One region of the Rhizobium sp. No.120 genome, then DNA from elsewhere that is predicted to be linked to it. Evidence: riboswitches for the same ligand, from Rfam matches in the RefSeq annotation. Region 1 holds a riboswitch; each other region holds the start of a gene.
The links. A riboswitch is a leader RNA that binds a small molecule or an ion and turns the genes downstream of it on or off. The one in region 1 is predicted to bind thiamine pyrophosphate.
Positions count from the first base shown of each region.

Region 1 (4,061 bases):
ACCTGGATTTCCGACAGCAAACGCTGCCCGAGGGCGGTCAGCACCACGACGATACGCCGCGCATCCGCCTGCGATGCCTTTCGGCGCAACACACCACGTGCCACCATGTCGGCAGTGATGCGGCTCGCGCGCGAGGGATCGATGCGCAACAGCTCGGCAATCGTGCCGACCGTTACCTCGCCCGTATCTTCCGCCCGCCGCACGACATCGAGTACATCGAGATGCGAAAGCTCGAGCCCGGGGGCGACGTTCTGAATGGCGAGCCTGCCGATCATGCGACGGCCAGTCAGCAAGCGCATGCGCATCATCGCCTGACCGATGCGCAGAAACTTCTCGTCTTCGGCCAGCGTTGGAACTTCGATATCTTTTGTATTCGTCGCAGATGTCATCCCTTCAGCATAGCAGAGGTCGAGGAGAAACAAAACATGCAAATGGCATTCACCTGCCATTGACAATTATATGCTAATAGCACATATCTTCTTCCATGAAGACCGGGCGTCCCGCGCATTCGCTCGATAGCGCAGCGTTCCGGCCCAGTTCGGGTTCCTTGCTCCATGGACATGCAGACAAGCTTCACGCCGCTCGTGGCGGATCACAAACGGCGGCTTATTCTTTTCCTGTTTCTGATGACGGCCATGTTCATGGCGACGCTCGACAATCAGATCGTCTCGACGGCACTGCCGACGATCGTCGGCGAGTTCGGGCATCTGGATCGCTTCGGCTGGATTGGCTCGGCTTATCTTCTCTCGCTTTCCGCCGTCATGCCCGTCTATGGCAAGCTCGGCGATCTCTTCGGCCGTAAGTACGTGATGATGACGGCGATCGCGATCTTCACGGTCGGCTCCGCCGTATGTGGCCTGGCCGTCTCGATGAACACGCTGATCGCCGCTCGCGTCCTTCAAGGCTTCGGCGGCGGCGGCATCATGGTCTCGATCTTCGCCGTCAACGCCGATCTCTTCGAGCCGCGGGAACGCGCTCGCTATCAGAGTTATTCGAGCCTGGTGCTCATGGCTTCCGGCGCCATAGGTCCCGTTCTCGGCGGCACGATGAGCGATCTCTTCGGCTGGCGTTCGATCTTCCTCGTCAACGTGCCGATCGGCTTCATCGTGCTCGCCGGTCTTGCCTTCATGCTGCCCTACCGCAAGCCGGCCCGCCGCCCGAAGATCGATTATGCCGGTGCCGTCGTCCTTGCCCTGACGACGACGAGCATCGTGCTTGCAGCTGACGGCAGCGAGCTCTTCGGATCTCTGCTGTCGCCACAGTGCCTGGGCATCATCGCCTTCGGCATCGTCTGCGCTATCGCCTGGGTCTTCATCGAGCGTCGCGCACCCGAGCCCATCGTTCCGATGACGTTGTTCCGCAACCCGACATTCGGCCTTCTGCTGATCATCTCGATCACCAGCGGCGCCGTGGCCATCGGCATGGTCAATTATTTTGCGCTCTTCTTGCAGACGACGACAGGCCTTTCGCCCTCCATGGCCGGGCTGCTGTTCATACTCCTGACCGGCGGCATCGTCTGCGGCTCGCTTTCCGCCGGTCGGCTGATCGCGGCCAAAGGCCGTTACAAGCCCTTTGCCGTTGCCAGCGCCAGCTGCAGCACCATCGCATTCGCTTCGCTTGCCTTCGTCCATGCCGGCACGCCAGTCGTCCTCATTGGCAGCCTGATGCTGCTGCATGGCATCGGCATCGGCCTTGCCCAGCAAGTGCCTGTCATCGGCGTACAGAATGCAGCGGCTGCCCGTGACGTCGGCGCTGCGACCGGCGCCGTCACGCTGTCGCGCATGGGCGGCGCCTCGATTGCCATCTCCATCTACGGCGCGATCATTGCTGCCAAGCTCGGCAATGTCGGCGTCTCCATATCAGGGGTATCCAACATTGAAGAGCTGACGCCGAAGATGATGGCCGCCTTGCCCGAGATTACCCGCGAGGCCGTGGCCAACGCCTATGCGAGCGCCTTCAGCCCGTTGTTCATGACCGCCGCCAGCATCTGCCTCTTCGGCCTTTTGACGGCGCTGACGCTGAAGAATGTGCAGCTCCCAGGTGCCGCGAAGAAATTCGAAAGTCCGGCGGTCGCGGAGGCCGCCGAGTAAATCTGTCATGCTGCAATCGGCAAGGGAATCATTTCCCTTGTCATCCCTCCGTCACGAGATTAAATCTGCCCATGCTCTAACGGGGTGCCTTATGTCCTTCGGACATTTCGGCTGAGAGGCTTTCACCGGCCAACCCGCGGAACCTGATCCGGCTAACACCGGCGGAGGGATTAGACGCGTGACGAAATCATGGCGCCCTTTCCCTTTCAAAATGAAACCAAAAAGGAGGCGCCGTCATGCAACACCGCTCGCTATTGTCACTCTTCGCCGGCCTGGCCCTTGCCGCCGGGACGACCTTTTTTGCCGCACAGCCTGCCGCAGCAGCCGACAAGACCCTGACCATCTACACCTATGAAAGCTTCACCGCCGAATGGGGTCCGGGCGCCAAGATCAAGGCAGCCTTCGAAAAGACCTGCGGCTGCACGGTCAATTACGTCGCCGTCACCGATGGTGTTGCACTTCTCTCCCGCCTGAAGCTGGAAGGGACGGGCACCAAGGCCGACGTTGTTCTCGGCCTTGACACCAATCTCATAGATGAAGCGAAGGATACCAGCCTCTTCGATGCCAGCGGCGTCGATACCTCGGCCCTCAAGGTTCCCGGCGGTTTCAAGGATGACGTCTTCGTGCCCTACGACTACGGCCATTTCGCCGTGATCTATGACAGCCAAACGGTTAAGAATCCCCCCAAGAGCATGAAGGATCTCGTCGAGGGCGATCCCAATCAGAAGATCGTCATCGAGGATCCGCGCACCTCGACGCCGGGTCTCGGCCTGCTGCTCTGGGTTAAGTCGATCTATGGCGACAAGGCCGCCGATGCTTGGACAAAGCTCAAGGGCCGCATCCTAACCGTCACCCCCGGCTGGTCGGAAGCCTATGACCTCTTCACAAAGGGCGAAGCGCCGATGGTGCTCTCCTATACGACGTCGCCTGCCTATCACATGATCGAGGACAAGACCGACCGCTATCAGGCAGCCGCCTTCTCGGAAGGGCACTATATCCAGATCGAGGTCGCCGGCCTCGTCAAGTCCTCGCCGAACAAGGACCTGGCCCGGGACTTCCTGAAGTTCATGATCTCTCCAGGCTTCCAGGACATCATTCCGACAAGCAACTGGATGATGCCGGTTTCAGCCACTTCGGAGCCACTGCCGGACGCCTTTAACAAGCTCGTGGTGCCGTCGAAGACCTTCCTGATGAGCCCCGCCGACGTCGACAAGAACCGTAAGGCCTGGATCGACGAATGGCTGACCGCCACCAGCGGCAACTGACGCCTTGATCATACTTACGGCACCCGAGCGAAGAGGCGCTATTTCAGGCGGGGCAGTCAGCCTTGCCGGCATCGTGCTCTTCGTCGGGATCGCCGTGCTCGTCCTGCTTGCCGCCGGCATCGAGTCCGGCGGCACCAATCCCTTGGCAGATCCCTACTTGCTGCGCGTTCTGCGTTTCACGTTGCTGCAGGCGGTGCTTTCGACGCTCCTCTCCGTTGTGCTCGCCATTCCGGTCGCGCGCGCATTGGCGCGCCAGCCGCGCTTTCCCGGCCGGCTTTGGCTCATCCGGCTGATGGCCGTGCCGATGGGCCTACCTGTGCTGATCGGCGCGCTCGGCTTGCTCGGCATTTGGGGTCGGCAGGGGCTCATCAATCAGGCGCTATCGGCACTCGGCCTGTCACAGCCAGTTAGCATTTATGGCCTGGCTGGCATTCTGCTTGCGCATGTCTTCTTCAATATGCCGCTCGCCTGCCGGCTGATGCTTGCCGGGCTGGAACGCGTGCCGGCGGAATATTGGCTTGTGGCCGGCGGGCTCGGCATGCGGCCCGCCTCGGTCTTCCGCTTCATCGAATGGCCTATCCTGCGCGGCCTTATTCCCGGCATTGCCGGCCTGATCTTCATGCTCTGCGCCACCAGCTTCACGCTGGTTTTGATCCTCGGCGGCGGCCCAGCCGCAACGACGCTGGAAGTGGCGATCTATCAGGCG
Region 1 covers NZ_BAAJNQ010000009.1:96,360-100,420, forward strand. The annotation lists gene ACYJRZ_RS22650 (MarR family winged helix-turn-helix transcriptional regulator) at 1-389, opposite strand, end outside; gene ACYJRZ_RS22655 (MDR family MFS transporter) at 555-2,090, shown strand; TPP riboswitch at 2,161-2,277, shown strand; gene thiB (thiamine ABC transporter substrate binding subunit) at 2,327-3,355, shown strand; gene thiP (thiamine/thiamine pyrophosphate ABC transporter permease ThiP) at 3,363-4,061, shown strand, end outside.

Region 2 (4,061 bases), on a different contig from region 1:
TCCAAGCGAATAGAGCTGGAGGGGATGGCGTCCCACAGGCAGTTCCTTCTCGTGGGTGGGGCCAGCAATCGGTCGATTGATATTGGCGAACTGGCCGCCATTGGCCTTGTTCCAGGTCCAGATTTTCGGCGGTGTGTATTCGGCAGAACCGGTCATGGGCATCCTCCTTTTCGGGAATCGAATTTGGGCGATCTTCGATGTAGCGCGCTACATAGGTCGCACATAGGGGCCGCTCTTCATTTTTGCGAGAGGAGAATGCGCACTCTTTAATGCGGAAGCGCTCCTGCCGCTTGGGCTGGAACGCGAGCTTCTCGACCGAGTTAGGTCACTGCCAATCTTCTGCAGGTCCATGAAACGAAAAAGCCTGCCGCGGGAGGAGGAGCGGCAGGCTTTTTACAAGAACCGAACAGCGGATGGGAGGAGGAGTTCCGCTATTCCTGCAGCCGTCCCTGGGAGGAGGATAAGGACGTCTGCCAAGCGAAGGGATGCGGGAGGAGATGCATCGCTTCGATGAGGAGAACATACCAGTCTTCTGCTCAGTTCATAGGCATTTCTTTGCAAGGCAGTTATGCGCCATGCGAAAACCGGGAAGCTAGATCAATCACAATCTTCAGGCAGTGCGCCGAAGAATGAGGGATGCCCATAAAGCAAAAGCGCCTGCTCAAGGGAACAGGCGCTGGCATAATACAGCTTTATAAGGAGCCGGTGCGGCCGTTAGCGAGCGATCGCTGCGCGGGCAACATCGCGGATATCGCCGCGATCGATACCCAGGTCGTGCAGTTCGCGCGTGGACATACGGCCAAGTTCGGCGACCGTCTGACGATACTTGCGCCAGTTATTGAAAGAGCGTGCTACGTTCATGATGATCCCCTTTCCTTGGGCTTTCGAAGCTGAGCGGCCGTGCTTGGCGCTCCCGTCGCTTCCATGAGAAACATATAGTCGAACCTGTCGGCTTTTTGCAGAGCTAAGGGATCAGTGCACCTATGCGAATAGTGCATACGTCGCCCGAAAAGCAGGCGGTCTTCCTGCCAGCGGTCGCGCCTACCTTCGCGATTTGCTGATGACAGCGCCGCCTTTGTCTGCGAAAAGAAGAGAGATGAGAGACAGGGGCGTCCGCCATCCGGCGGGCTGAGAAGCACCCTTCGAACCTGAACCAGATCATGCTGGCGGAGGGAGTCGCTCGGGACCTCGTAAAGCACCAGCACGTCGTCCCTGTGCGTCTCGCCCGCCTGAAAGGGGCGATATGCAAGACCAGACAACTGCAGGCAATCTGCTTCACAGCATGCGGGCGAACCCTCCCCTGGTGCAATGCATCACCAATTTCGTCGCCATGAATATTGCGGCCAATGTGATGCTTGCCGCCGGGGCATCGCCGGCAATGGTACATGCCGAAGAGGAAGCCGGCGAGTTTGCCGCGATCTCCGGCGCACTGACAATCAATATCGGCACGCTCTCGTCCGGCTGGCTTGCGGGTATGCTGAAGGCCGCGCAGTCGGCAAACGAGGCGGGCAAGGCCTGGGTCCTCGATCCCGTCGCCCACTATGCGACAGAGTTTCGTCGCAAGGCGGTAGCCCAATTGCTGGAGCTGCGGCCGGCGATCGTTCGCGGCAATGCATCAGAGATCATCGCGCTTGCCGGCGGCGCCAGCCGAGGTCAGGGCGTCGATAGCAGGGATGCCGTCGAACAAGCGGAAGATTCCGCCCGACTGCTCGCCGAAAGGCACGGCTGCATAGTCGGGGTCACCGGCGTTACGGATTTTGTGACGAATGGGCAGAAGGCGAAGCGCATCGCAGGCGGTTCGCCATTGATGCCGCAAGTAACCGCACTTGGATGCTCGCTAACCTGCCTCGTCGGTGCCTTTGCGGCGGCAGCTCCGGATGATCCGTTCCATGCGACCGTTGCGGCGCTCGCGGTCTTCGCCGTCGCCGGCGAACAGGCTGGAGCGGCTGCAGACGGGCCAGGCTCCTTCTCCTGGCGTTTCCTCGATGCTCTTGCCGCCCTTAGCCCGGAAGTGCTGGATCGCGATGCGAGGATATCAGCAGCATGAAAGACTTCGATCTCTCGCTCTATCTCGTCCTCGACCCCGTGCTGTGTGCCGACCTCGGCATGATTGAAACCACCCGTGCAGCCGTTGCGGGCGGCGCAACCATCGTACAGCTGCGCGACAAGTATGCACCGATAGCCGCCATGATCGAGACGGGCCGCGCCCTCAAGCAAATCCTGCACGGAACAAATGTCCGGCTGATCGTCAACGACAATGTCGAGGCTGCCATCGCTATCGGCGCCGATGGCCTCCATATCGGTCAGGAGGATATGAATGCTGCCGAGGCGCGCCGCATGATCGGCCCGGACATGATCCTCGGCCTTTCGGTAGAGACGGAGGCTCTCGCCTCCTCCATAGATACCGGCATCGTCGATTATGCCGGCGTCGGCCCGGTCTTCGCCACGCCCACCAAGCCCGACCACAAGCAGCCGATCGGCTTCGACGGGCTTGCCCGCATCGTCAGGCTTTGCCCCGTTCCATCAGTAGCAATCGGCGGCCTGAAGGCGGAGCATGCCGCGAGCGTTTACTCAGCTGGCGCCGATGGTCTCGCGGTCGTCTCGGCCATATGCGGCCAAGGGGACCCGCAAGCCGCGACAACCCTCATCGCGAAAGCCATCAAGGAGGCCCGTCAATGATCCGCAATGTCTTATCCATCGCTGGCTCCGATCCCTCCGGCGGCGCTGGCATTCAAGCCGACCTGAAGGCTTTCTCCGCCCGCGGCGTTTATGGAATGGCGGCCCTGACTGCATTGACCGCGCAAAACACGCAAGGCGTCTCCGGCGTCCATCCGGTGCCTCCACATTTCGTGGCAGACCAGATCAATGCGATCTTTGCCGACATCCAAGTGGATGTCGTCAAGATCGGCATGATCGCCAATGCCGCCATCGCCAGTGCCGTCGCGGACATTCTGGCGCGACATCGCGATGTACCCGTCGTCCTCGACCCGGTCATGATCGCCAAGGGCGGCGCCGCCCTACTGGCTGCCGATGCCGTTGACGTACTGACCACGCGATTGCTACCGCTGGCGACCGTCATTACACCGAACCTGCCCGAGGCGGCTGCGCTGTTGCATGACGCGGAGGCGAAAAGCCGCGAAGACATGGCGCGCCAGGCGCGTGCGCTTGCAGCGCTCGGGCCTTCAGCTGTACTCGTCAAGGGTGGCCATCTCGAGAGCAACGAAAGTCCAGATGTGCTCGCAAGCACCGGTCGCCTGACCTGGTTCGAAGCCGAGCGCTTGCCGACCAAGAATACCCATGGAACGGGCTGCACGCTCTCCAGCGCTATCGCGGCAGAGATCGCCAAAGGCCTGTCGCTTCCCGAAGCTGTCGCCGTCGGCAAGGCCTATCTCGCCGCCGCGGTTGCTGCCGCAGGCCAGCTTTCTGTCGGCAGCGGCCATGGGCCTGTGCAGCATTTCCATGCGCTGTGGGCGAATCTATAAGGAGGAGAGAAATGGCCCTATTACTCAACGATCAGGTCGTCGTTTCCGCTGTGGGATGCGGCCTCGTCCTAAGATAGGGCATAAGACGAGAAGCACTGCCCTGACGGGCAGCGCCTTTCTTTTATTGACGGTCGAATGGCAAGACCGGTTCAGGCCCAGCCCATAGTCAACACGCCAAAAAGTATGATTGCACCAAGGCCGATACGGTAGATGACGAAAGGCCAGGTCGAAAAGCGCTCCAGGAAACGCATCAGCCCCCAGATGGTGATGAAGGAGGATATGCTGCCGACGATCAGGCCGACGAGCAGAACCGACCAGGCTTCCATCGGAATATGCGCCTTATGGAGTTCATACAGTTCCTTCAAGCCGGCGAGCGCAATGGCAGGCAAGCCGAGCAGGAATGAGAATCGGGCGGCCTCTTCGCGCTTCAATCCGAGGAAGAGCGCGCCGGTCAGCGTCGAACCCGAGCGTGAGACACCGGGAATAAGAGCACCCACCTGCGTGATGCCGACGAAGAGGGCATCCATCAGCGTCATCTGACCGATGTCTTTCCGGTGGCGGCTGTAAAGCTCAGCCACC
Region 2 covers NZ_BAAJNQ010000006.1:42,494-46,554, forward strand. The annotation lists gene yghU (glutathione-dependent disulfide-bond oxidoreductase) at 1-156, opposite strand, end outside; gene ACYJRZ_RS18430 (DUF1127 domain-containing protein) at 715-861, opposite strand; TPP riboswitch at 1,096-1,192, shown strand; gene thiM (hydroxyethylthiazole kinase) at 1,244-2,047, shown strand; gene thiE (thiamine phosphate synthase) at 2,044-2,679, shown strand; gene thiD (bifunctional hydroxymethylpyrimidine kinase/phosphomethylpyrimidine kinase) at 2,676-3,482, shown strand; gene ACYJRZ_RS18450 (undecaprenyl-diphosphate phosphatase) at 3,632-4,061, opposite strand, start outside.
Region 2: linked by a shared signal. The riboswitch ahead of thiM (hydroxyethylthiazole kinase) and the one ahead of thiB (thiamine ABC transporter substrate binding subunit) in region 1 are both predicted to bind thiamine pyrophosphate.

Region 3 (4,061 bases), on a different contig from region 1:
CCGACTTGAAGCCAGCACCGGCGACAACATCAGGAGCGTAATGGTTGCCCTTGTCGTCAGACCACCAGCTGGAGCCATAGGAAGCGCCCGAGCCACTGGAGTTCGAGTCTTCAACCGAAACGACAGCCGTGAAGCCATTGCCGGCATCGTAGCTGTAGGTCAACTGATTGAGTTCGTACGGACCGTCATAGATCACGTCGTCGTTGATGACGTCGCCGGCGTAACCGATGTAATAGTTATACTGCGAATCTGCCTTACCGACGAGGAAGCCGCCGAGGCTGATGTTGGCGAACAGCAGCTTCGTGGAGGTGGAGTTGCCGTCGTTCCAATCCCAACGGATGACCGTGTTGGTCTTCAGCGGGCCGTATTCGGTGTCGGTCGCGGTGTCGACGCTCAGCTCTGCACGGGTGTGCCACAGCGTACCGTTATGGCTGTTCGGGTTGTAGGCATCGTACCACTCGCCTTCGGTACGGACGCGACCGCCGATCTTGAGGCAGGTTTCAGTGCCTGGAATGAAGAAGTAGCCAGCGCCATATGCGTCGCAGATGCGAACGTATTCCAACGGCTCGGGCTCAGCAGCGACGATCGCGTCGGCCGCATGGGCGCCAGAAACTGCTGCCAGTGCAGCAGCGGAGCCGAGAAGAAGGCTCTTGATGTTCATTATTAAACTCCTGGTTGCAATATGCATTCCAATTTACCGCGAGTACAAAGCTGGAATACCACCCTAAGGAATACGTCGGTCTAAACGCAACCGGGCAGTCCGGCAAATACGCACCTGATGTCGGCTTGAGTCCCCTCTAACCTCCATGATTCACCCCCGCGGCAAAGGTTTTGAAATGCCTCTACCGATCCGGCCGATTGCTCGTCCGTAAGACAATTAATGTCCTGTATTTGGTTTACAAACAGCCCGTATGTTTGTCAATTCTGTGAACCCCTCTCCCCCCGACTAGACTTGATTGCTGTTGCTTAAATGCAACTGGAGGCGACAGGACTGGAATCGCTCCTTCCGGCGAGTGCGACGGCATCGCACAGTTAAGGCAAATGCGTGCCGGCAATCGATCGCAGCACGGCGGCCGGCGTTGCCGCTGCCGCCGAACCATCCAGGCCAATGTCGCGGATCGGCGATGGCGCCATTGGAAAGGGACAAATCGCGAATGAACGAGAATAGTCTTCTGCCAAGTAAGCGAGGCAGAAAGAGTGGCTCGGTCAAACTTTGCTATGACTACTCAAGATTTGAGTTTACATAACAGTGGCGACCGAATGCTGTTCTCTGGCATCAACGCACGGGAAATCGAAGCCATATTGGAAGACGATGTAGACCATGGAACTTCCTCAAGTTGTTCTCGATGTCCTCGACACCGTTCCAGACCTGACAGCTATCCCCACTTTCGGTCAGATGGTGTGGAATACGCAGGCAACGTTGCGGAAGTTTCCCAATATTGCGTCTGTCGCCAGGGTCGGTGTCTCTGGCCAAGGTGAGCCGATCGACATGATTTCGATCGGGAACGGCTCGAAGTCCGCCTTATTTGTTGGAGCGCCACACCCCAATGAGCTGATCGGTTGCCTAGCTATCGAACATCTGATCGCGCGTTTGTGCGCCGACCCAGCGCTTCGCGAAGCGTTGCCATATCGTTGGCACTTTATCAAAGCGATCGAGCCGGACGCCATCCGTTTGAACGAAGGGTGGTTTTCCTCGCCTGGGGATATTCTGACTTATTATGAAAATTACTATCGACCGCCATTGGATCGGCAGGCGGAATATGCCTTTCCCTGCACTGAGGATGATCGACTGAGCCGCCATCCGATGCCTGAGAACCTGGCTTGGCGACGCGCGATCGAGCTGGCAAAGCCGGATTTTCTGTATTCGCTTCACAACTCGGAATTCGGTGGTGCCTTTTTCCTCGTTTCCGGAATGCCGCCGGGCTTGGCGACAGAACTCAGGGGATTATGCGGGAGATATGGATTGCCACTCAATGTCGTCGGAGACGCGGCGCTCAACGAGCTCAAGTGGGAACCCGGGCTCTATCGTTTTCCCAATATGTGCAACCATCCCGGTGAGATCGGTTCCTCCGATTATCGCGAACCAGGTATGCGGCCTATTGGCAATTCGAGTGCCGGCTATAGCGCGGCCAACGGTACTGTTTGCCTATTTGCCGAAGCCCCGTACTGGGACTGCGATTTATTGCTAGATGTGACGCCATCTCCTTACAGCAAGGCTGATGTCGAAGCCAATCTCAGAGACTGGAACCGTGAAGCGCTCCGGCTTGCCGAACGGGCTCTGGCACTTGACTACGCAAAAGCGAACGTCGCTGCGGACAATATGTGGCGTATCATCCTTGAACACCGGAATCACTTCTCCAATACGAGTGAGGTCCGGACAGCGGACGCGGCGCATGACGAAGCATTGACATGGTCGGAGTACACGATCCGACATGTTGGTGGCCGGATGGAGCGGCTAAGCACGATTGCGCTTGCGCGTCGGTTGGCGCTCAGCTCACTGGATCGGCGAGAAGGGTTTCGCTTGGCCTCCAATTGTCATGATGCGCTGTCAGCACAGACAGAGATTCTCGCTCAAACGGAGGGTTTGCGACCGGTTCCGCTGAAGCGGCTCGTCCAATTCCAGCTGCATGCCGGTGTCGCAACGATGACAGCTTTGTTGGCTGGTAGGAAACCATGAGGCGCAGCTTTAGGTTCCCTTCAGTGAACACAGCAATCGCGAATGCGGCCGGGCAGACTTGACAGGAACCGACGGGAAAGCATAGCCTTTCAGCATTCACCAGGGGGGTCCCGGCAAGGGGCTGAGATACTGCTGAACAATGAGGCTTTGCCTCCTGTGGCGCAGTGACCCGTTGAACCTGATCCAGTTCATACTGGCGTAGGGACGGTGCAAGCGCTCGAAGGCTTCGGATTCCCACGTGGATTCCATGCCGGCGTCTTTCCATCATTCCGGCTGATTGACTGGGTCTCCAACCGCAACTTGGAGCCTCAAACCATGAATATTGCCGCAAAGACCCTCACTCCGACCGTCACCACCGGCCCGCTGCCGGCATCGCGGAAGATCTATGTCTCCGGAGACATTCACGCAGACATTCGCGTGCCGATGCGCGAAATCAGCGTCCATCCGACCTCTGGCGAGCCGCCTGTTGTTGTTTATGATTCTTCCGGCCCCTACACGATCGAGGGGGCCGAGATCCGCATCGAGCAGGGTCTGTCGCAACTGCGTCGCGACTGGGTTCTCGCTCGCGGCGATGTCGAGGCTTATGAAGGCCGGCATGTGCGCCCCGAAGACAACGGCTTCGTCACCGGCGAGCGGCTGACACCGGAATTTCCGGCCAAGCGGCAGCCTTTGCGAGCAAAGGACGGCAAGGCCGTCACCCAGCTCGCTTATGCACGCGCCGGCATCATCACGCCTGAGATGGAATTCATTGCCATCCGCGAAAATCTCGGCCGCAAGGCGAAGGCGGAAGCCCTGATTCGTGACGGCGAGAGTTTCGGCGCCCATATTCCCGACCATGTCACGCCGGAATTCGTCCGCCAGGAAGTCGCGGCCGGCCGGGCGATCATTCCGGCTAACATCAATCACCCCGAAAGCGAGCCGATGATCATCGGCCGGAATTTCCTGGTGAAGATCAACGCCAATATCGGCAATTCCGCCGTCACCTCCTCGATGGCTGAGGAAGTCGAGAAGATGGTCTGGGCCGCGCGCTGGGGCGCCGATACCGTCATGGATCTTTCGACCGGCCGCAACATCCACAACATCCGCGAATGGATCATCCGCAATTCGCCACTGCCGATCGGCACGGTGCCGCTCTACCAGGCGCTCGAAAAGGTCGGCGGCATTGCCGAGGACCTGACCTGGGAGATCTATCGCGACACGCTGATCGAACAGGCCGAACAGGGCGTCGATTACTTCACCATCCATGCCGGCGTGCGGCTGCATTACATTCCGTTGACCGTCAATCGCGTGACCGGCATCGTTTCGCGGGGCGGCTCGATCATGGCCAAGTGGTGTCTCCATCATCACCGCGAGAGCTTCCTTTACGAGCATTTCGAGGAAATCT
Region 3 covers NZ_BAAJNQ010000005.1:169,445-173,505, forward strand. The annotation lists gene ACYJRZ_RS17370 (porin) at 1-661, opposite strand, end outside; gene ACYJRZ_RS17375 (M14 family zinc carboxypeptidase) at 1,322-2,677, shown strand; TPP riboswitch at 2,769-2,900, shown strand; gene thiC (phosphomethylpyrimidine synthase ThiC) at 2,993-4,061, shown strand, end outside.
Region 3: linked by a shared signal. The riboswitch ahead of thiC (phosphomethylpyrimidine synthase ThiC) and the one ahead of thiB (thiamine ABC transporter substrate binding subunit) in region 1 are both predicted to bind thiamine pyrophosphate.